DNA from 3 places in the Hansschlegelia sp. KR7-227 genome. Region 3 is predicted to be linked to each of the others. Evidence: predicted binding sites of a transcription regulator. Region 3 holds the regulator's gene; each other region holds the start of a gene.
The links. Region 3 encodes LexA, which represses DNA repair genes until DNA is damaged. Its sites were predicted from a motif close to TGTTCNNNNTGTGTTCNG; they were not measured.

Region 1 (7,153 bases), 810 kb from region 3:
TGCAGCGCGGCGACCTTGCGCTCGTCGGGCTCGCAGACCACCACGGCGGCGTCGCAGAACGGCAGGACGACGCTCGCCGCGTGCCGGAAGTCGACCGATCCCGGACAGTCGATGAAGGCGAAGGCGTCGCCGAGATAGCTGACGGACGCGACCGTGGCCTCGACGCTCAGCCCATGGGCGCGGGCTTCCGGGCTTGGATCTCCGACCGCATGGCCGTTCCGCGGGGAGGCTCCGTCGGCCGCGCCGACGCGACGCAGGATCGCCTCGAACAGAGCGGTCTTTCCGCTCTGGGACGGCCCTACGAGCGCGACGCATCGGGGTTGCGCGGTCATCCGAACGGCCTCCCTTGTCGTTTTGCCGGAGATGCTACGCCTCGGCCCGCGTCTCGACCAAAGCTTTCGAAACCATCCGCCGAAAGGATGAGGCGCGCCGTCCGCGGGTCGGATCCTTCGATCGCGCGCTATTTCTCGCGCGAGGACTCCCCGCGCATCTTGCTGCGGCAAAGGAGTCACGCCATCGACCGTTGCCGAAGGGGCATGTACCCGGCGCGCGCCCGAGCGCTATCTGTCGCCTTCAAGGGGCCGCATGTCAGGGGATAGCGCCGATGCGCTGGGATGATTTCCGCCGGAGCGACAATGTCGACGACGTGCGCGGCGAAGGCGGCGGCGGCGGCTTCCGCTTTCCCGGCGGCGGAGGCGGCGTCGGGATCGGCGGACTGATCGTCGTCGGGCTCATATCATGGGCGCTCGGCGTCGATCCGCGGCTGATCCTCGCCGGGCTCGAGACCATCCAAGGCGGCGGGAGCGGCTATGAGCAGCAGGAGCGGCCGCAGGGTCAGAAGCGCGAGCTCAGTCCGGGGGATCAGCGCGAGGGCGAGTTCGTGCGCGCGGTGCTGGCGCAGACGGAGGACGTCTGGCGCGACCTCTTCAAGCAGTCCGGCCAGCAGTACAAGGACCCGCGCCTGACGCTGTTCTCCGGCCAGGTGCGCTCCGCCTGCGGACGCGGCGTGTCGGCGATGGGGCCGTTCTACTGTCCCGGCGACCAGCGGGTCTATCTCGACACCGAGTTCTTCGAGGAGCTCGCGCGCAAGTTCAAGGCGCCCGGAGAGTTCGCCCGGGCCTATGTGATCGCCCACGAGGTCGGCCATCACGTCCAAAACCAGCTCGGGATCATGGACAAGGCGAACGGCCTCAGGGAGCGCGCGCGCTCGGAGGAGGAGGCGAACGCGATCTCGGTCCGGATCGAGCTGCAGGCGGACTGCTTCGCCGGCGTCTGGGCCTATTGGGCCCAGAAGAAGTTCAACATCCTCGAGCAGGGCGACGTCGAGGGCGCGCTGACGGCCGCGACCCAGATCGGCGACGACACGCTCCAGCGCCGGTCCGGCGGCGACGTGGTGCCGGACAGCTTCACCCACGGCTCCTCCGCGCAGCGCGTGAAGTGGTTCCGCACCGGCCTCCAGGGCGGCGATCCGAAACAGTGCAACACCTTCGCCGGACGCCTGTGATCGGCGCGACCTCGAAAGGTCGTCTGGAACGCTCAGGCGCGCGCGGCGACCAGTCGGGCTCCGCGCCAGCCGAGATTTGAGACGGCGCCGGCGAGGAGGCCGCCGACCCACATCAGCACGCCGAGCAGATGCTTCATCAGAAGCTCGCCGACGCGGATCGTGACGCGGAAGGCGCGCAGCGACGCCTTGCCGGTGACTTCCGCGACGGCGCGCGTCTGCTTGCCGAAACGGGCGGAAAAGCGCCGTAGCTCGGGCAGGTCGTCGACCGAGCGCACGAAGCGCATCAGCCGGACGGTCTCGGCCGGACCGCCGGCCGCCGCGGAGACGGCGCGAAGCTCGGTCGCCACGCCCGCGACCGCGGCGATCCCGGTCGCGCCGCGCCCCACATCCGCGGCGGCCGCGCCCGGCGCGGCGCGCGCGGCGTCCAGGCCGCGCCCGCCCGTCCTCGTCATCCGGCGGCCGAGATCGGCGGCGAACTCCGCCGTGAGCGCGCCCGTGCGGCGGGCCGCCTTGAGGATCGAGACGCCCGCCTTGGCGGGAGCGGCAAGGCTCGCGGTGGCGAGGGTCGCCGCCGTGGCCGCCACGCCGACGGCTGCGAGGCCGAGAATCAGCTCGTTCGCCTCCTCGCCGCGGGCGAGCTTCATGCCCTCGCCCGCAAGATCGCGGAGGTCGCCCACAACGGTGAAATCGGCCGCGAGCGCGCCGCCGAGCGCAGCCGGGCTGTCCGCCGCGCCGGTCGCGAAGCCGCGCGCGACGCCGCGGGCGGCGCGGAGCGCCGTAGCTCCAGGGGCCTCCGCCGCGTCCAGCCGGGCGAGCGTCGCCGCAGGCAGCGGGCGCTTCAGCTCGGCGGCGAGATCGGCGTAGCCGCGGGCGAGATCGACGTCTTCGACCTCGATGGCTGCCAGCGCGCGGGCGTTCAGCGTCTCGGCCGGCGCCACGTCGGACAGCGTTCGCGCGATCGCGACCTCGAGCGGCGCCTCGAGACCCCAGCCCGAAGCGTATCCGATCGCGGCCGCCGCGAGCGAGCCCGCGAGGACGAGCCGGCAGCCAAGCGCCAGCCGGTCGACCGCCTTGACGGCGCGCGCGCCCATCTCACGGCCCCCTGGCGCGCATCAGCGCGGCGTGGACCTCGAGCCGCTCGGCCCAGCGGTGGATGTCGCGCAGGAGCCGGGTCGCGAGAGCGGGGTCTTCGGCGCAGAGCGCGTGGACGAGCTCGCGGGGCGACGCCATGACCTCGCAGGGACGGTCGGCGAACACGTCGGTCGGCGCGATCGCCTCCAGCGCCGCGACGCCGGAGACCCACGCGCCCGGCGCGTCGTCGCGCCAGACCAGAGCCTCCGGCACGCCGCGCACGAAGCGGCGCATCGTCCAGCGGCCGGAGAGCAGGAAGTAAAAATCTTCGGTGGTTCGGTCGCGCGCGAGAATGGTTTCGCCGGCGCCGTGCTCGCGCAGGGCGGATCCGGCGAGCAGCCCATTCCGCGTGCCAGGCGAGAAGGCCGCGAAGAAGGGCAGCTGGGCGAAGGCCTGAGGCGTCACGCGGGCGTCGCTCCGTACGCTTTTGTGCCAAGATGGCGTTGAGGTCGCGTCGGCGCAAGCCGCCCTTGCCGGGAGGCCATGGCGCGGCCCCTGCTCAAGAGATCGCGAGCACAGGCCGCTTTGGGTCGAATCGAAGCCTCGTTTCGGGTATGATGTTGCCTCATAGGGAGGCGATTTGAGTCGCCCATGACGTTCGACGACACCCGACCCTTCGTGCCGCTCGGCATCGCGATCGTGACCGTTTCGGACACCCGCGGGCTGTCCGACGACCGGTCCGGCGACACCCTGGCGGGCCGCGTCGAGGCCGCCGGGCACCGCGTCACCGGCCGTGCGATCGTGCCGGACGACCGCGAGGCGCTGCGCTCCGCCGTCGGAGGGTTCGTCGCGGACCCTGCGACCGACGTGGTGCTCACGACCGGCGGAACCGGCTTCACCGGCCGCGACGTCAGCCCCGACGCGCTGGAGCCCATGTTCGAAAAGCGCATGGACGGCTTCTCCAACCTGTTTCACGCCTATTCCAACGGCGTGATCGGCACGTCGACGCTTCAGTCGCGCGCGACCGCGGGCGTCGCCGGCAAGACCTTCGTGTTCGTGCTTCCGGGATCGACCGGCGCCTGCAAGGACGCCTGGGACGGCGTGCTCGCGGCCCAGCTCGACTACCGTCACAAACCCTGCAACTTCGTCGAAATCCTGCCCCGGCTCGACGAACATCTGAAGCGCGGCAAGCTGCGCGCCCCGGCCGCCTGATGGGCGCGGCCGCCCCGGCGCGCGACGCCACCGGCTTCCGCTTCGTCGCGGACTTCCAGGGCCGCGTCAACGGCGCGTCGTTCTACTGGCGGCTGCCGTCCGGCATAGCCCGCAAGGACGAGCTTCTCCGCGCGTTCCACCGCGCCCTGTGGTTTCCCGACGTCTTCACCTTCGAATGGGACGCGCTGTTCGACGGGCTCTGCGACTTCAGCTGGATGAGCGACCGCACGATCATCCTGGTGCATGAAACTCTGCCGCGGCTGCCCGACTCCGACCTGCGCCATTATCTCAGCATCCTGCGGGACGCCGTGCGCTGGTGGCGCGAAGACGAGCCGCACAAGCTCGAAGTGGTGTTTCCGGAATGGGAGAGGCGGCGCATCGAACGCCTGCTCGAAACGAGCGATCTCCATTGATCCGGCCGGAGCCGGAGCCGACGTTCAGTCGTGGAGCCGGGCGACGAGGCTTGGCGGGACGCGCAGCATCAACAGGCCCTCGCCCAAGGCCGCGCGGAGCCCCGTCCGTTCGCCCTCGCGGCGGGGAGCCCGGTTCGCGGACGCAAGCGCGCGCGCCCGGAGCCGCAGAATGCGACGGCGCCCGATGCGCCGGATGAGGTCGGCCTCGGCCATCGCGGGAAGCGCGCGGTAGCCCCCGACGCTCTCGTAGAAGCGCTTGTGGATCAAGAGCCCCTGCTCCGGCTGCGGCAGCCCTGTCAGGGCGTCGCGAAGGGCCGCGAGCCGTTCCGCGGCGCGCGCGCCGGCGCCAAAATCGTCGAGCCCGAACCGGAACACCGCCGCGCACCGATGTTCGCGGCCGGAGCGCTCCAGCGTATCGATCAGCGAGCGCACCTCCTGCCGCCAGCCCTCGCCGAGCGTCACGCCAGGCTCCAGGAACAGCAGCCAGGGGCCCTTGGAGCGGCGCGCGGCCGCGTCGAGCCGGGCGCCGCGGCAGGCGCCGCCGCCCAGCACGTTGCATCCCGCGACGTCCGCGACCTCGAGCGTGCCGTCCGTCGACCCGCCGTCCGCGATCACGACGTCGCGCACCACGCCGTCGGCGACGCCGGGAACCAGCGAGGCCAGCGTCGGCACCAAGGTCCGCTCGTCGTTCCGGGTCGGGATGATCACGCTCAGCATAAGTGCGGACGCTAGCATGAGAAAAACGGGTTGTCCGCCCGTGCGCCCACGTATCTTCGCCCCATGGCGACGGGAACACAGTTATGTTCTTGATATGTTCCTTTCGGCGCGCTAGATCTCGGTCATGTCCGAGCCAGCTCGCGCCTTTGTCTCAGCCCCCTCCGTCGCCTTGTCCGGCGAACGTCGCCGCGGCCGGGGCGCGCTCAGCAACGCCAGCGGAAGGTTCGAGCCGCTCACGCGCGTCGAGGAGGACGACGGCTGGGACAGCCTGTCCGAGCTCCCGCCGTTCCGGACCGAGGTCGCGCTGGAGACCGCGCGGACGGCGATCACCCGCAACCAGTCGCCCGACATCGCCTTCGACCGCTCGATCAACCCCTATCGCGGCTGCGAGCACGGCTGCGTCTATTGCTTCGCGCGGCCGACCCACGCCTATCTCGGCCTGTCGCCGGGCCTCGACTTCGAGGCCAAGCTGACGGCGAAGCCGAACGTCGCCGACCTGCTGCGCCGCGAACTCGCCGCCGCCTCCTATAAGCCGCGCACGATCGCACTCGGCACGAACACCGATCCCTACCAGCCGATCGAAAAGACGTACCGGTTGACGCGCAAGATCCTCGAAGTGCTCGAGGAGACGAACCACCCGGTCGGGATCGTCACGAAGTCCGCGCTCGTGCTGCGCGATCTCGACATCCTCGCGCGCATGGCGGCGAAGGGGCTGGCGAAGGTCGCGATCTCGCTGACCACGCTCGACCCGGAGGTCGCGCGTGGCATGGAGCCGCGCGCGCCGACGCCGGCCCGGCGGCTTGCGACCATCAAAGCGCTGGTCGAGGCGGGCGTGCCCGTCACGGTGCTGACCGCCCCGATCATTCCGGCGCTGAACGACCATGAGGTCGACCGCTTGCTGGAGGCGGCCCACGCCGCCGGCGCCGATGAGGCCGGCTACGTCCTGCTGCGGCTGCCGAACGAGATCAAAGACCTCGTCCAGGAATGGCTGCTGGAGCGCCACCCCGCCAAGATGCGGCGGATCCTGTCGCTGGTGCGCGAGACGCGCGGCGGCAAGCTCTACGACAGCGGCTGGGGCACGCGGCAGACCGGCGAAGGCGTCGTGGCCTGGACCATCGGCCGCCGCTTCGAGATGGCCGCGCGGCGGCTCGGTCTCGATCGCCGACATCTGCGGCTGAGGACAGACCTGTTCGTGCCGCCGGTTCGCAGGTCGGGCGACGCCCGGAGCGAACAGCTCTCGCTGTTTTAAGTGCTCCGACGCGCGGTGGATGTCGGGGACGGCGCGGGCCGTCCCGTCGCGCCGCGCCCTCGAATCAGCGATGATGGCGACCGCTCACGCAAACTGAGATCGTCGTCGCCTGATGCCCTGCCCGCCCTCCGCCCGCGCGGCGGCCCCGCCTGCCCCGGCGGCCACCTTCGACCGCGAGTCCGCAGCCTTCGCGCGCGGCCTGCGCGTGGTCGCGGGCGTCGACGAGGCCGGCCGCGGACCGCTGGCCGGCCCGGTGGTCGCGGCCGCCGTCGTTCTCGATCCGAGGCGGATTCCGGAAGGCCTCGCCGATTCCAAGGCGCTGACCGCGGCCCGGCGCGAGGAGCTTTTCGCCGCCATCGTCGCGACGTCGACGGTGGCCTTCGTCGCCGCATCGACCGAGCGCATCGAGCGGCTCAACATCCGCGGGGCGACGCTGTGGGCGATGTCGCGGGCGGTCGCCGGCCTCGGGGTGCGGGCGGAGCTTGCGCTGGTCGACGGGCGCGACGCGCCGCCCGGCCTCGCCTGCGCCGCCGAGCCCGTCATCGGCGGCGACGCCAGCGTGCTGTCGATCGCCGCAGCGTCGATCGTTGCGAAAGTGGCGCGCGATCGGATCATGAGCCGGCTCGGGACCCGTTTTCCCGGCTACGGGTTCGAGCGGCATATGGGCTATGGCACGCCCGAGCATCTCGCCGCGCTGACCGCGCTCGGCCCCTGCGTCTGCCACCGCCGTTTCTTCGCGCCGGTCGCAGCCCTCCTCGCGGCGTAAACCTTCCGTTCACCACGCTTCTTGACCCCGCCTTTACGTTACCGAACCGAGACTCCGGTCCGTTCAGTTCGCGTAACAAGACGGATCGAGACCCATGGCCCTTCGGCGTATCGGCGCGGCGCCCGCCGCCCGGATCGAAGCTCCCGCGCTGCCGCTCGACACGATTCTCATCGGCGATTGCGTCGCCGAACTCGAGAAGCTTCCGGCGGCCTCGGTCGACC
Region 2 (7,153 bases), 670 kb from region 3:
GTTCGGCTCGCTCGGCCTGATGACCTCGGTGCTGACGACGCCGGACGGCAAGATCATGGAGGCGGAGGCGGCCCACGGCACCGTCACCCGGCACTACCGCGAGCATCAGAAGGGCAAGGCGACCTCGACCAATTCGATCGCCTCGATCTTCGCCTGGACCCGCGGCCTCGGCCATCGCGCCAAGCTCGACGACAACGCCGAGCTCAAGCGCTTCGCCGAGACCCTCGAGAAGGTCTGCGTCGACACGGTGGAGGCCGGTTTCATGACCAAGGACCTCGCGCTGCTCGTGGGCGACCGGCAGACCTGGCTGACCACCGAGGGCTTCCTCGACAAGGTCGACGCCAACCTTCAGACGGCGATGGCCTGAATTTACCGGCCTGGAGCGACGCGCGTCCGACGGCGCGCGACGCTCCGGGAGATTACCGGCGCCGGAGGGGGACGTCGGGACGATCGCCGTGCAAGGCGCCGTCCTGCCCGGGAAGCCGGGATGACCGCGACGTCTCACGTCGGGGACGCTCGCCGTTCCGGGTCGTGGACGCCCGAGTTCGGGAAGACGGCCCATCGACCTCCGAACAGGTTCTCAGGACGCCGACGCCCGCCGCATTACTTCAGATGAATGTCCGTTCATCATCCCCTGAACGGACGTTAATCTTTGTGACCGCGCATCGCCATGAAATGACCTTAACTCTCTGAGGAACTGTTCATCAGGCCTACAGGTTTGTTCAGCGATCGTCCCAACTCCACGAGGGGACGATCCGAACGACCAGCAACGGGATGGCTATGATGGACCAGACCACCAAGCAGACGGCTCTTTTCTTCGGTTTTCTCGCCGCCGCGATGGCGGCGAACACCGCGGCGCAGGCCGGACCCACGCCGCCCGAACGGACCGGCGCGGCGGCGTCGGTCGAGCGCAGCGCTCAAGGCTGCGAGGCGCGTGACCCGCGCCTTGGGCCCGCCGCCGTCGCCCCGCACGGCCGTCCTGCGCCACGCGCCTCGTAACGGCGCGCCGCCGGCGCGCGGGGGCGCCCATCTCCGGGAGGGGGATCACGTCGCCCGGACCCGTTCGGCCCGCAGCCGTCGTTCCGGGCTTGTCCCGGAACCCATCGCCGCTGGGTCTTAAATGATATGCCGCCGGTGGCGGGAATGGATCCCGGGACAAGCCCGGGATGACGGTCGCCTTGGCGACCCCGTTCCGATTCAGGCCGCCGCGAGCCGCGCGGCGACCGCGTCGAGCGCGTCCGCCGCCTTGGCGCCGTCCGGGCCGCCGGCCTGCGCCATGTCCGGCCGGCCGCCGCCTCCGGAGCCGCCGAGCGCCGCGGAGGCGGCGCGCACCAGATCCACCGCGTTGAACTTCTGCGTCAGGTCCTGCGTGACGCCGACCACGACGCCGGCCTTGCCTTCCGCCGTCACGCCGACGATCGCGGCGACCCCTGAGCCCATCGACTTCTTCGCTTCGTCGACGAGGCCCTTGAGGTCCTTCATCTCGATGCCTTCGACGGTGCGGGCGAACAGCTTGACGCCGCCGACCTCGCGCATCGGGTCGCCGGCGCCGGCCCCGCCTCCGCCCATGGCGAGCTTCTTGCGCGCCTCGACGAGCTCGCGCTCGAGCCGGCGGCGCTCCTCGACCAGGGTCTCGACCCGCGCCACGATCTCGGATTCCGGCGCCTTCAGAAGGGCGGCGAGGTCCGCCACGCGGGCGTTCTGCTCCTCGAGATGCAGCCGGGCGGCCTCGCCCGTCAGCGCCTCGATCCGGCGAACGCCGGCGGCGACGCCGCTCTCGGCGAGAATGGTGATCGGCCCGACCTCGCCCGTCGCGCGGACATGGGTGCCGCCGCAGAGCTCGATCGAGAACGCTTTCGAGGGATCGGCCGAACGCCCCATCGAGACCACGCGGACCTCGTCGCCATATTTCTCGCCGAACAAGGCGCGCGCGCCCGACGTCATGGCGTCGGCGACCGGCATGACCCGGGTCGCGACGGGATCGTTCTGCAGCACGATGGCGTTCGCGATCCGCTCGACCTGGGCGAGCTCCGCGTCGGAAATCGGCTTGGGGTGGCTGAAGTCGAAGCGCAGCCGGTCGGGCGCGACGAGCGAGCCCTTCTGGGCGATGTGGTCGCCGAGCGTCAGCCGCAGCGCCTCATGCAGCAGATGGGTGGCGGAGTGGTTGGCGCGCACCGTGCGGCGGCGGGCGTGGTCGACGGCAAGCGTCAGCTCGTCGCCGACCTTGACCTGCCCCTCGCGCACCTCGACCGTGTGGACGAAGAGGTCGCCGAGCTTCTTCTGCGTGCCCGTCACGGCGAGCGCGACGCCCTGGGCCGACATCGCGCCCTCGTCGCCGACCTGGCCGCCGGACTCGCCGTAAAACGGCGTCTGGTTGACGATCACGCCGCCACTCTCGCCGGCCATAAGCCTCTCGACCTCGGCTCCGTCCTTCACCAGCGCCACCACGCGGCCTTGCGCCTCCTCCTCGGCGTAGCCCAGGAACTCGGTCGCGCCGACACGGTCGCGCAGGCCGAACCAGACGGTCTCGGTCGCGGCCTCGCCCGAGCCCGACCAGGCCGCGCGCGCCTCCGCCTTCTGCCGCTCCATCGCGGCGTCGAAGCCGGCGAGATCGACGGAGACGCCGCGCGCGCGCAGCGCGTCCTGCGTCAGGTCAAGCGGAAAGCCATAGGTGTCGTAGAGCTTGAAGGCGGTTTCGCCGGCCAGGCTGTCGCCCTCGCCGAGATCGGCCGCGGCCTCCTCGAGCAGGCCGATGCCGCGCGCGAGCGTGACCCGGAACCGCTTCTCCTCGAGCTCGAGCGTCTCCGCGATCAGGTCCTGGGCGCGCACGAGTTCGGGATAGGCGCCCCCCATCTCGCCGACCAGCGTGGGCACCAGACGGTGCATCAGCGGCTCTTCCGCGCCGATCAGCTGCGCATGGCGCATCGCGCGGCGCATGATGCGGCGGAGCACGTAGCCGCGGCCCTCATTGGACGGCAGCACCCCCTCGGCGACGAGGAAGCTCGACGCCCGCAAATGATCGGCGATGACGCGGTGGCTCGCCTGCGCCGCCCCCTCGGCCGGCACCCCGGTCGCCTCGACCGCCGCCCCGATGAGCGCGCGGAACAGATCGATCTCGTAATTCGACGGCACGCCCTGGAGAATCGCCGAGATGCGCTCGAGACCCATACCGGTGTCGATCGACGGGCGCGGCAGGTCGCGGCGGTCGCCGGGCGCGACCTGGTCGTACTGCATGAAGACGAGGTTCCAGAACTCCAGGAACCGGTCGCCGTCCTCGTCGGGGCTGCCGGGCGGTCCGCCCGCGAGCCTGTCGCCCTGGTCGAAGAAGATCTCGGAGCACGGCCCGCACGGGCCGGTCTCGCCCGCCGCCCAGAAATTGTCGGAGGACGCGATGCGGATGATGCGATCGTCGGGAAGGCCCGCGATCTTCTTCCAAAGGGCGTGGGCCTCGTCGTCGTCGATGTAGACGGTGACCAGCAGCCGGTCCTTCGGGAGGTCGAAATGCTTGGTGACGAGCGTCCAAGCGAGCTCGATCGCGCGATCCTTGAAATAGTCGCCGAACGAGAAATTCCCGAGCATCTCGAAGAAGGTGTGATGCCGGGCGGTGTAGCCGACATTGTCGAGATCGTTGTGCTTGCCGCCGGCGCGCAGGCACTTCTGCGCGGTGGTCGCCGTCCGGTAGGCGCGGCGCTCGACGCCGGTGAAGAGGTTCTTGAACTGCACCATGCCGGCGCTGGTGAACATCAGCGTCGGGTCATTGCGCGGCACCAGCGGGCCGGACGCCACGGGCGCGTGTCCCTCCCCCGCAAAATAGTCGAGGAAGGTCTTACGGACTTCGTTGACGCCGCTCATTGGACTCTGGGCTGCCGGGATCTCGAGGGAGACGATCGGCCAAAAACGGCCGGCGCCCCGCTCGCGTTCGCGAGAACGCGCGGCGGGGCGCGCCGGCACATTAGCCGCGCGCCTCGACGCCTGTCCAGAAACCCGCGCGGCGAAGGCTGGACGCGCCCGTCGATCCGCGGTCCGCCCGTTGCGGGCCCCGATCCAGCCGGACGCGGGCGGCGTCGCTCAGTCGACGTCGATCTCGGGATCGGCCGGGTCGACCTCGTCGAAGATCTTCTCGGAGATCACGCCGGCGGCCTGCCGCACCTCGGCTTCGATCCGAGCGGCGATCTCCGGGTTCTGCTTGAGAAAGGCCTTCGCGTTCTCGCGGCCCTGGCCGAGACGCTGGCTGTCGAAGGAGTACCAGGAGCCGGACTTCTCGACGATCCCGGCCTTGGCGCCGAGGTCGATCAGCTCGCCGGTCTTCGACACGCCTTCGCCATACATGATGTCGAACTCGACCTGCTTGAAGGGCGGGGCGAGCTTGTTCTTGACGACCTTGACGCGGGTCTGGTTGCCGACGGTCTCGTCGCGGTCCTTGATCGCGCCGATGCGGCGGATGTCGAGCCGGACGGAGGCGTAGAACTTAAGGGCGTTGCCGCCCGTCGTGGTCTCCGGCGAGCCGTACATCACGCCGATCTTCATGCGGATCTGGTTGATGAAGATCACCATGGTCTTCGACTTGGAGATCGAGCCGGTGAGCTTGCGCAGCGCCTGGCTCATCAGGCGGGCTTGCAGCCCCGGCTGCACGTCACCCATCTCGCCCTCGAGCTCGGCGCGCGGCGTCAGCGCGGCGACCGAATCGACCACCAGCACGTCGACCGCGCCGGAGCGCACCAGCGTGTCGGCGATCTCGAGCGCCTGCTCGCCGGTGTCCGGCTGCGAGATCAGCAGGTCCTCGAGATTGACGCCGAGCTTGCGGGCGTAGATCGGATCGAGCGCGTGCTCGGCGTCGACGAAGGCGCACACCCCGCCCTTCTTCTGCGCCTCGGCGATGGTGTGCAGCGCGAGCGTCGTCTTGCCCGAACTTTCGGGGCCGTAGATCTCGACGACGCGGCCGCGCGGCAGGCCGCCGATGCCGAGCGCGATGTCGAGGCCGAGCGAGCCGGTCGACACAGCCTCGATCTCGGTGATCGCCTGGCCGCCGGCGAGCCGCATGATCGAGCCTTTGCCGAACGCGCGCTCGATCTGCGACAGCGCAGCGTCGAGCGCCTTGGTCTTGTCCACGGAGCTTCCTTCCACAAGGCGAAGTGCGGGCTGGGGCATGGTCAGGCGCTCCTTATGGCACGGGCCGCTTCGGCCGTTCAATGCGCCAGAATGTACGCTTTTTGTTCTCTCTGCGCAAGAGCAGCCTAACCAACTGCAAACCCTTGCGATTCTCGAATTCGTTCGCGTTATGATCCGGCGGGATCGAGGCCCTTGCCGTTCCCCGAGCCCATCGTGTCCTTGACCGCCTGGACGAGCTGCTTGAGCGAGAACGGCTTCGGCAGGAAGGCGAAGGCCTCGCCCTCCGGCAGGTTCTTCTTGAACGCGTCCTCCGCATAGCCGGAGACGAAGATGATCTTGAGCTTCGGCTGGGTCTTTCGCAGCTCGCGCAGCAGCGACGGACCGTCCATCTCGGGCATCACGACGTCCGACACCACGAGTTCGATCGCGGGCCCGTGCTCCTTCATCTTCTCCAGCGCCTCGACGCCGGAGCGCGCCTCGACGACGGTGTAGCCGCGCGAGGCGAGCGCCCGCGCCGCGAAGGCGCGCACCGCGTCCTCGTCCTCGACCAGCAACACGGTCCCGCGCCCCGTCATGTCCTGCGCGGCGCCCTCGGCCGACGGCGCGCTCGAGGGCTTCGGCTCCTCCTCCTCGGCCTGCGTCGCGATGTGCCGCGGCAGGAAGATCCGGAAGGTCGCGCCCGCGCCCGGCTGCGACAGCGCGAAGACGTAGCCGTCGGTCTGCTTGACGATGCCGTAGACGGTCGACAGGCCGAGTCCGGTGCCCTTGCCGACCTCCTTGGTCGAGAAGAAGGGCTCGAAGATCTTGTCGGCGATCTCCTCGGGGATGCCCGGCCCGGTGTCCTCGACGTCGATCAGGACGTAATCGGCGACGGTCAGCCCGGCGTGGCCGAAGGCGGCCACTTCGGCCGCGGGCACGTTGCGCGTGCGGATCGTGACCTGGCCGCCGTCGACCATGGCGTCGCGGGCGTTGACGACGAGGTTGATGATCACCTGCTCGAACTGGTTGAGGTCGGCCTTGACGAGCCACAGGTCGCGGCCGTGGACGAGTTCGAGCTTCACCTGCTCGCCGACGAGGCGCGCGAGCAGCATGCGCAGCTCGGCGAGCACGTCGCCCAGCGCGATCACCTGGGGCCGCAGCGTCTGCCGGCGCGAGAAGGCGAGCAGCTGGCGCACCAGGCTCGCGGCCCGGTTCGCGTTCTGCTTGATCTGCATGATGTCCTGGAAGGACGGGTCGGTCGGCCGGTGGTTCGCGAGCAGCAGGTCGGAATAGCCGATGATCGCGGTCAGCACGTTGTTGAAGTCGTGCGCCACGCCGCCGGCGAGCTGGCCGACCGCGTTCATCTTCTGGCTCTGCGCGAACTGGGCCTCGAGCGCGCGCTGGTCGGAGACGTCGAGCGCGTAGACCACCGCGGCCTCGCCGTCGTCGCCGTCGCCGTCGTCGACGCGGGTCACGAACAGGCGGGCCGAGCGGCCGCCCTCGCCCGGCAGGCTGGCGTCGACCGGCGCGACCTCGCTCGCGCCGCCCGCAGCGGCGGCGATCGAGGCCTCGAGCGCCGCGCGGTCGCGCTCGGCGAGGGCGGACAGGATCGACCGCTCGCCGGCCGGATCCCCCTTCAGCCGTTCGCCGAACAGCCTGGCGAAGGGCGCGTTGGAGCGCGCGATTCGGCCTTTCGCGTCGACGGTCGCGATCGCGAGCGGCGTGTTGTTGAAGAAGCGCGCGAACCGCACTTCGGCGGCCCGCAGCGGCTCGGAGACGTCGGCGCCCGGCCCCCGGTCGAGCACCAGGGTGCGAGACGCGCCGGGGGTGCCGTCATGCGCCCAGGCGACGGCGTGCAGCAGCCGCGCGGGCTGCGAGCGGCCCGAGCGGGTCTTGAGGTCGACGTCGATGATCTCGGTCGCGACGGCGCCGGGCTTCGGCGACACCGCCTCGACCAGCGAGGCGCCGTCGCCGGCCAGAATGTCGTTGAGCTTGAAGCCGCCGGAGCCGACCCGGGTCAGGTCCTGGTCGAGCCATCCGGCGAGCGTCGCGTTCATATAGACGA
Region 3 (7,153 bases):
GCCGGTGCTCGCGCGCGCCTACGCGGCGGGCGGCGCGACCTGCCTGTCGGTGTTGACCGACGGCCCGTCCTTCCAAGGCGCGCCGGGCTTCTTGACGGCGGCCCGCGACGCCGTGGCGCTTCCCGTGATCCGCAAGGACTTCATGTACGAGCCTTACCAGGTGGCGGAGGCGCGCGCGCTCGGCGCCGACTGCATCCTCGTCATCATGGCCGCCGTGACCGACGCGGAAGCGCGCGACCTGGTGGCCTCAGCGTCCGACCTCGGCATGGATGCGCTGATCGAGGTGCATGACGAAGCGGAGCTCGATCGCGCGCTGCCGCTCAACGCCAAGCTGCTGGGAGTGAACAACAGGAATCTTCGCACCTTCGAAGTATCGCTCGACATGACCGAGCGGCTTTCGGCGCTCGCGCCCCCCGACCGTATCCTCGTCGGGGAAAGCGGCATCTTCACTCCGGCCGACGTCGCTCGGCTCGCCGCGGTCGGCTGCCGCACCCTGCTCGTGGGCGAAAGTCTGATGCGCCAGCAGGACGTGGCCGCCGCGACCCGTCAGCTTCTGGCGGCCTGACCCCCGCCGATGTCGCGCCTCACCCATCTCTCCGCGTCGGGCGAAGCCAACATGGTGGACGTCGGCGACAAGCCGGCCACCATCCGCGAGGCGACGGCGGAAGGCCGCGTCGTCATGGCGGCGGAGACGCTGCGCCTGATCGTCGACGGGGACGCCAAGAAGGGCGACGTGCTCGGGACGGCGCGGCTGGCCGGCATCATGGCGGCGAAACGCACCCATGAGCTCATCCCGCTCTGCCACCCGCTCATGCTCTCGAAAGTGTCCGTGGAGCTGATTCCCGACGCCTCCCTCCCCGGCGTGATCGTGACCGCGACCGCGCGCGTCACGGGCCCGACCGGCGTCGAGATGGAGGCGCTGACCGCGGTCTCGGTCGCCTGCCTCACGGTCTACGACATGACCAAAGCCGTCGATCGCGCCATGCGGATCGAGGGCGTGCGGCTTCTGGCCAAGTCTGGCGGACGGTCCGGCGACTTCCGGGTCGAGGAGGCCTCGTGAGCGGGCTTCTGCCCGTGGCCGAGGCGCGCGCCCGCATTCTCTCCGGCGTCGCGCGGCTCCCCTCCGAGCGCGTCGCGTTGCGCGAGGCGCTCGGGCGCACGCTTGCGAACCCCTTATCCGCGCTCCGGACCCAGCCGCCCTGGGACTGCTCCGCGATGGACGGCTACGCGGTCCGCGCATCCGACGTCGGCCGCGCCCCCGCCCGGCTGACCGTGATCGGCGAGGCCGCCGCCGGCCGCGCCTTCGGCGGGCGCGTCGGTCCCGGCGAGGCCGTCAGGATCTTCACCGGAGCTCCGGTTCCCGACGGCGCCGACGCGATCCTGCTTCAGGAGGACGCCGAGCGCGACGGCGCGGTCGTGACGGCGCAGGAGGCGGCCGTCCTCGGCCGCCACATCCGCCGCGCCGGGATCGACTTTGCCACCGGGCAGGAGCTCCTGCCCGCCGGCCGAAGGCTCGGGGCGCGCGATCTCGCGCTCGCCGCGGCGCTGGGCCACCCTGCCGTCGACGTGGGCCGCCGCCCCCGCGTCGCGATCCTCGCGACCGGCGACGAACTGGTCATGCCCGGAGAAAGAGCGGGACCGGACCAGATCATTGCGTCGAACAGCTTTGCGATCGCCGCCGTCGTCGAAGGCGAAGGCGGCGTCGCCGTCGATCTGGGGATCGCGCCCGACGACCGCGCCGCCATCCGCGCGGCGATCGACCGCGCGATCGAAGAGAAGGTGGATGTTCTGGTGACGCTCGGCGGCGCCTCGGTCGGCGACCACGACCTGGTGCAGCCTGCGCTCGCAGAGGCCGGCGTCGCGCTGGATTTCTGGAAGATCGCCATGCGGCCGGGCAAGCCTATGATGGCGGGTCGGCGCGGTGACATGCTCGCGCTCGGGCTGCCGGGCAATCCAGTCTCGGCGATCGTCTGCTCGCTGCTGTTTCTCGTCCCCGCGCTCCGTCGCATGGCCGGCCGCGAGGACGTCGAACCGGCCAAGACGTTCGCCAGGCTTGGACGGGACATGGCGCAGAACGACCGGCGTGAAGACTATATGCGCGCGGCGCTCACCTTTGATTCGGACGGCGTCGCCGTCGCGACCGCTTTCGACCGCCAGGATTCGTCGATGCTGCGCGCCCTCTCGGACGCCGAGTGCCTGCTCGTGAGGCCGGCCCACGCGCCGGCCGCGGACGCCGGAACTCCTTGCGAAATCATGATGTTACACCATCCGTTCTGATCGTCGGACGATCGAACGACGCTCGTGGAGGAGAACCTCCCGGGATGGTAACGCGGCCTTAACGCTTGCGGAACACACCTAGAACAGCTACGAATCTGTTCATGATTTGTTTTGTCACGGCGCGGAGCCGCCCATGTTGACCCGCAAGCAGTACGACCTTCTCCGCTACATTCACGAGCGGCTGAAGGAGACCGGCGTTCCCCCCTCGTTCGAGGAGATGAAGGACGCGCTGGGGCTGCAGTCGAAGTCGGGCGTGCACCGTCTGATCATGGCGCTTGAGGAGCGCGGCTTCATCCGACGGCTGCCGAACCGAGCCCGGGCGATCGAGGTGGTCCGCCTTCCGGAAGCGGCCGCGCCGCCCGTGACGCGGCCGACGGGGCGCTTCACGCCGAGCGTGATCGAGGGCAATCTGGGCCGCAGGCGGCCTGCCGCCGACGAGCCGGACGACAGCTCCGCGCGCATGGTCGCGATCCCCGTTATGGGCCGGATCGCCGCGGGCGTGCCGATCGAGGCGATCCAGACCAAGAGCGACACGATCTCGGTCTCTCCGGATATGCTCTCCAACGGCGAGCATTTCGCGCTCGAAGTGCGCGGCGACTCGATGATCGAGGCCGGCATCCTCGACGGCGACCTCGTGCTGATCCGCCGGCAGGAGTCCGCCGACACCGGCGACATCGTAGTCGCGCTCGTCGACCATGAGGAGGCGACGCTGAAGCGGCTGCGCAAGCGCGGCGCCTCGATCGCGCTCGAGGCCGCGAACCCGGCCTATGAGACGCGCATATTCGGCCCGGACCGTGTGGCGATCCAGGGGCGGCTGGTCGGGCTCATCCGGCGCTATTGATCCTCGCCCGGCGGCGGCTCCTCGTCAGGCGAAGTCGGATCGACGACGGTCGGTCGGTCGACTGTGGCCGGGGCGCGCGCTCTTGGCGCGAAGACGAGTTTCAGCGCGTCGTCGGGCGGCGGCGCGGTGGCCAGGGCGCTCCCCCTGTGCCAAGGGCGGGACCCGGCGGGGTTTCGGGCCGAGCGCCCGATGAACCGCGGGCCGTCGCGCATCAGCGCCAGCGATCCGGTCGCGGCGAGCGCGGCGCGGTCGATCACCGCCGCGGCGTCCCGGCAGGCGTCGGGCGCGTCGAGACGCGTGACCACCAACGTGGCGCGACGGCAGTCTTCGTCGAAGGCCCGGGCATCCCAGACCAGCGCAGCCCATCCGCCGGCGAACAGCGGCGCGACGCAGCCGTAGGCGTCGCAGCGCACGACGGTCGTGGTCTGGCCGACGACCTTCGCGCCCGACCCGAATGATCCTTCGGCTGACGCCCCCGCGGCCGAAGGCGAGGACTGCGCACCGCGGCCGCCCGGCTGAGATGGCCGCTCGGTGGGTCGGCCCGCCTTCACGGGCGACGCCGCGTCGGCGGCGAGCCACACCTTGGCGGCGAAGCTCCAGGACCGGGTCCCCACGAGCGCCAGCGCGCCGTCAGGGCCCCTGGCCGCCATCTCGCGGCCCGAGGCGTCGATCACCACATCCGGCCGCGACGGGACCGCGGCAAGCGCCAGCGCCGCCGCGAGCATGGGAACGGCGCCCCATCTCAACCGCGTCCGCCACAGACATGCCCAGCAGATCCCGAGCGCAAACAGGGCGAGCGCCGGCTCGTCGAAGGCCGGCACATTGCGCTCGGATCCCGGCCATGACGCCACCATCTCCGCGATCGCGAGCACGCCCCTCAGGCCGAGACCCATGGCCTGCCACCACAGGCCGTCCAGACCCAGCGGGGCGAAGAACAGCCCGCCCACGACCGACGGCATCACGAGGACGCTGAGCAACGGCGTCGCCAGCGCGTTGCCGGCGAGCGCGTAAGGCGTCGTGCGGTGGAAGTGATAGGCGGCGAACGGCGCGGTCGCCATCCCCGCGACCAGGGTCGTCATCACCGCGATCGCGGCTGCGGCTAGCGCCCAGCGCCACGCGCGTCCGAGGCCCGAGGCCGGCGGCGGAGGTCGCGCGCCGTCGCTCCTCCGCTCGAACCAGGCGATTAGGGCCGCGACCGCCGCGAACGACATCTGGAAGCTCGGTCCCAGCGCCGCCTCGGGCAACCAGGCCATGACGAGCAGCGCCGCAAGGGCCAGGTTTCGGGGCGACATCGCCGGCCGGCCGAGGATCACGGCTGCGAACACGATCGCGATCATGATGTAGGAGCGCTGGGTCGCCACCTCGGCTCCGGAGAGCGCGAGGTAGAACGTCGCGCCCGCGAGCGCCACGATGGCGGCGACGCTCTTCACCGGCCATCGAAGCGCTGCGGTCGACGACAGCGCCAGGCCGGCGCGCGCGAGCCAGAACAGCGTGCCCGCGACGAGCGCCATGTGCAGACCGGAGATCGACAGGATGTGGCTGAGGCCGGCCGCCCGCAGGTCGTCCTCGATCTTCTGTGGGATCGGTCCCTCGACCCCGGTCACGAGGGCCGCCGCCACCGTGCCTTCCGGGCCGCCGACCGACCGCGTGACGCGCTCGGTCAGGCTCATCCTCAAGCGTTCGAGGGCCGCCGAGAGCCGATCGGCGACGCCGAGATCGGACGCTGGCCCGAGATTGCGCAGATTTGTCGGCTCGCTTCCCGTGGCCCCGATCCCCTCGAAAAAGGCGACGCGGGCGAAGTCGTACCCGCCGGGGCGGACCGGCCCTTGCGGAGGTCGCCAATAGGCGGAAAGCGCCAGCCGATCACCGGCGGCGACCGCGGGCTCCTTGCCGAGCGTGACCCGCGTCTTTCGCGGACGATCGGCCGGCGCGAGCGTCCCCAGGCTTTCAAGGACGAGCGTCACGCGCCGACGATCGTTCGCTCGTGGTTCGATCGCGACCACGCGACCCACGGCGTCCGCCCTCATCGCCCGCGGCAGGACGGGAGCTTCCGCCCGCAAAGTCGACAATTTGGCGGCTAGAAATCCCGAGGCGGCGAACGCGACCGCCAACGCGAGCCACAGCGCGACGAACCGCCGGCGAAGCAGCGCCGCGATCCCGCCGCCCGCAAGCCAGACCGCGAACGAGGCCGTCAGCGTGGGTTCATGCGCCGCGGCGAAGTAGACCAGGACGCCGGTCCCGAAGGCGACGGGCATCCAGAGCGCGGGGCGCCCGAGATCGGCTTCCTCCGCAAAACGCGCCGCAAGCCAGTCGGCGGCTCCTGCGGCGATCGTCCCCCGACGTGCGTCCCCGACGTCGCGCACGCCCGGCAGGACAGCCGTTCTCGTCTGTCCCTGAGCCCGCCGCGTGTCTCGCGCCATGCCCGTCTTTCCCCCGGTCGCGCGACCATGCTACACGGTCGCGCCGTCGCGCACAGGCGTTCGCCGCCGCCGCGGATCCACGCATCGTTCAAGGCCCGCGCATCGTGACCGAAACCGTCGTCACCCGCTTCGCGCCGTCGCCGACCGGCTTTCTGCATATTGGCGGCGCGCGCACGGCGCTCTTCAACTGGCTGTTCGCGAAGTCCCAGGGCGGCAAGATGCTGCTCCGGATCGAGGACACCGACCGGGCCCGGTCGACCGACGCCGCGATCGCCGCCATTCTCGACGGGCTCACCTGGCTCGGTCTCGACTGGGACGGCGACCCGGTGTTCCAGTTCGCCCGCGCCGACCGCCATCGCGAGGCCGTGGACGCCATGCTGAGGGATGGCCGCGCCTACCGGTGCTACGCGTCGGCCCAAGAGCTCGAGGAAATGCGCGCGACCGCCCAGGCCGAGGGTCGCCCGCCGCGCTATGACGGCCGCTGGCGCGACCGCCCGGCCTCCGACGCTCCCGCGGACCGCGCGCCCGCCATCCGCCTCAAGGCGCCGCAGACCGGCGAGACGGTGATCGAGGACCTGGTCCAGGGCCGCGTCGTCATTCCCAACAAGGATCTGGACGATCTCGTCCTGCTGCGGTCGGACGGCACCCCGACCTACATGTTGGCCGTCGTCGTCGATGACCACGACATGGGCGTCACCCATATCGTTCGCGGGGTCGACCACCTCACCAACGCGGCGCGGCAGACGCAGATCTACGAGGCGCTTGGCTGGTCCGTGCCGAAGATGGCGCATATTCCGCTCATCCATGGTCCGGACGGAGCGAAGCTGTCGAAGCGGCATGGCGCGCTCGGCGTAGAGGCCTATCGCGAGATGGGGCTCCTGCCGGCGGCGCTTCGGAACTACCTCGCCAGGCTCGGCTGGAGCCACGGCGACGACGAGATCTTCTCGACCGAACAGGCGATCGCGTGGTTCGCTATCGGCGACGTCGGACGCTCCGCCGCCCGTTTCGACCAGGCCAAGCTCCAGAACCTGAACGGCCACTATGTCCGGTCGACTCCAGACGATGAATTGCTGGCGGCGCTGAAGAAGGCGATGCCGTATCTGCCCGGCGGCGCCGAGGCCGCCGCGAAACTTGACGCCAACGGACGCTGGGACGCGCTCGCCCGCGCCCTTCCCGGCTTGAAGGAACGCGCGAAAACGCTGGTCGAACTGCTGGACGGTGCTCGCTTCCTGCTCGACGAGCGACCGCTCGCCGTCGAGCCTGCCGCGCAGGACCTGCTCACGCCCGACGCGCGCGGCCTTCTCGCCACGTTGGCGACGCGGCTGGGTGCGCTTGAGGTCTGGACCGCCGCGGATGCGGAAGCCGTCGTCCGGCAGGTCGCGGAGGAGGCCAGCGTCAAGCTCGGCGCGGTCGCGCAGCCTCTGCGGGCTGCTCTGACCGGCCGAAAGACCTCCCCCGGCATCTTCGACGTGCTCGAAGCTCTCGGCCGCGAGGAAAGCCTCGGCCGCATCCGAGATCAGGCGGCGACCTCCCGCGCGGCTTGATGGCGCGGCCCCTCGCCGAAGGCATTTGACAGCGCTAAATCGCACTGCAACAAAAGTTGCAGCAGTCAGGC

Region 1: the regulator LexA is predicted to act here: its motif matches at 5,002-5,019, upstream of ACO2RJ_RS10200 (PA0069 family radical SAM protein).
Region 2: the regulator LexA is predicted to act here: its motif matches at 5,201-5,218, upstream of recA (recombinase RecA).

Annotation. Positions count from the first base shown of each region.
Region 1 covers NZ_JBMSEA010000001.1:2,171,798-2,178,950, forward strand. The annotation lists gene ACO2RJ_RS10165 (elongation factor G) at 1-332, opposite strand, end outside; gene ypfJ (KPN_02809 family neutral zinc metallopeptidase) at 605-1,504, shown strand; gene ACO2RJ_RS10175 (hypothetical protein) at 1,537-2,595, opposite strand; gene ACO2RJ_RS10180 (Crp/Fnr family transcriptional regulator) at 2,597-3,040, opposite strand; gene moaB (molybdenum cofactor biosynthesis protein B) at 3,227-3,787, shown strand; gene ACO2RJ_RS10190 (barstar family protein) at 3,787-4,200, shown strand; gene ACO2RJ_RS10195 (glycosyltransferase) at 4,225-4,917, opposite strand; gene ACO2RJ_RS10200 (PA0069 family radical SAM protein) at 5,042-6,166, shown strand; gene ACO2RJ_RS10205 (ribonuclease HII) at 6,279-6,932, shown strand; gene ACO2RJ_RS10210 (site-specific DNA-methyltransferase) at 7,027-7,153, shown strand, end outside.
Region 2 covers NZ_JBMSEA010000001.1:2,036,381-2,043,533, forward strand. The annotation lists gene ACO2RJ_RS09555 (NADP-dependent isocitrate dehydrogenase) at 1-367, shown strand, start outside; gene ACO2RJ_RS09560 (hypothetical protein) at 781-999, shown strand; gene alaS (alanine--tRNA ligase) at 1,198-3,852, opposite strand; gene recA (recombinase RecA) at 4,069-5,148, opposite strand; gene cckA (cell cycle histidine kinase CckA) at 5,277-7,153, opposite strand, start outside.
Region 3 covers NZ_JBMSEA010000001.1:1,366,087-1,373,239, forward strand. The annotation lists gene trpC (indole-3-glycerol phosphate synthase TrpC) at 1-565, shown strand, start outside; gene moaC (cyclic pyranopterin monophosphate synthase MoaC) at 575-1,060, shown strand; gene glp (gephyrin-like molybdotransferase Glp) at 1,057-2,277, shown strand; gene lexA (transcriptional repressor LexA) at 2,411-3,118, shown strand; gene ACO2RJ_RS06440 (ComEC/Rec2 family competence protein) at 3,112-5,538, opposite strand; gene gltX (glutamate--tRNA ligase) at 5,643-7,082, shown strand.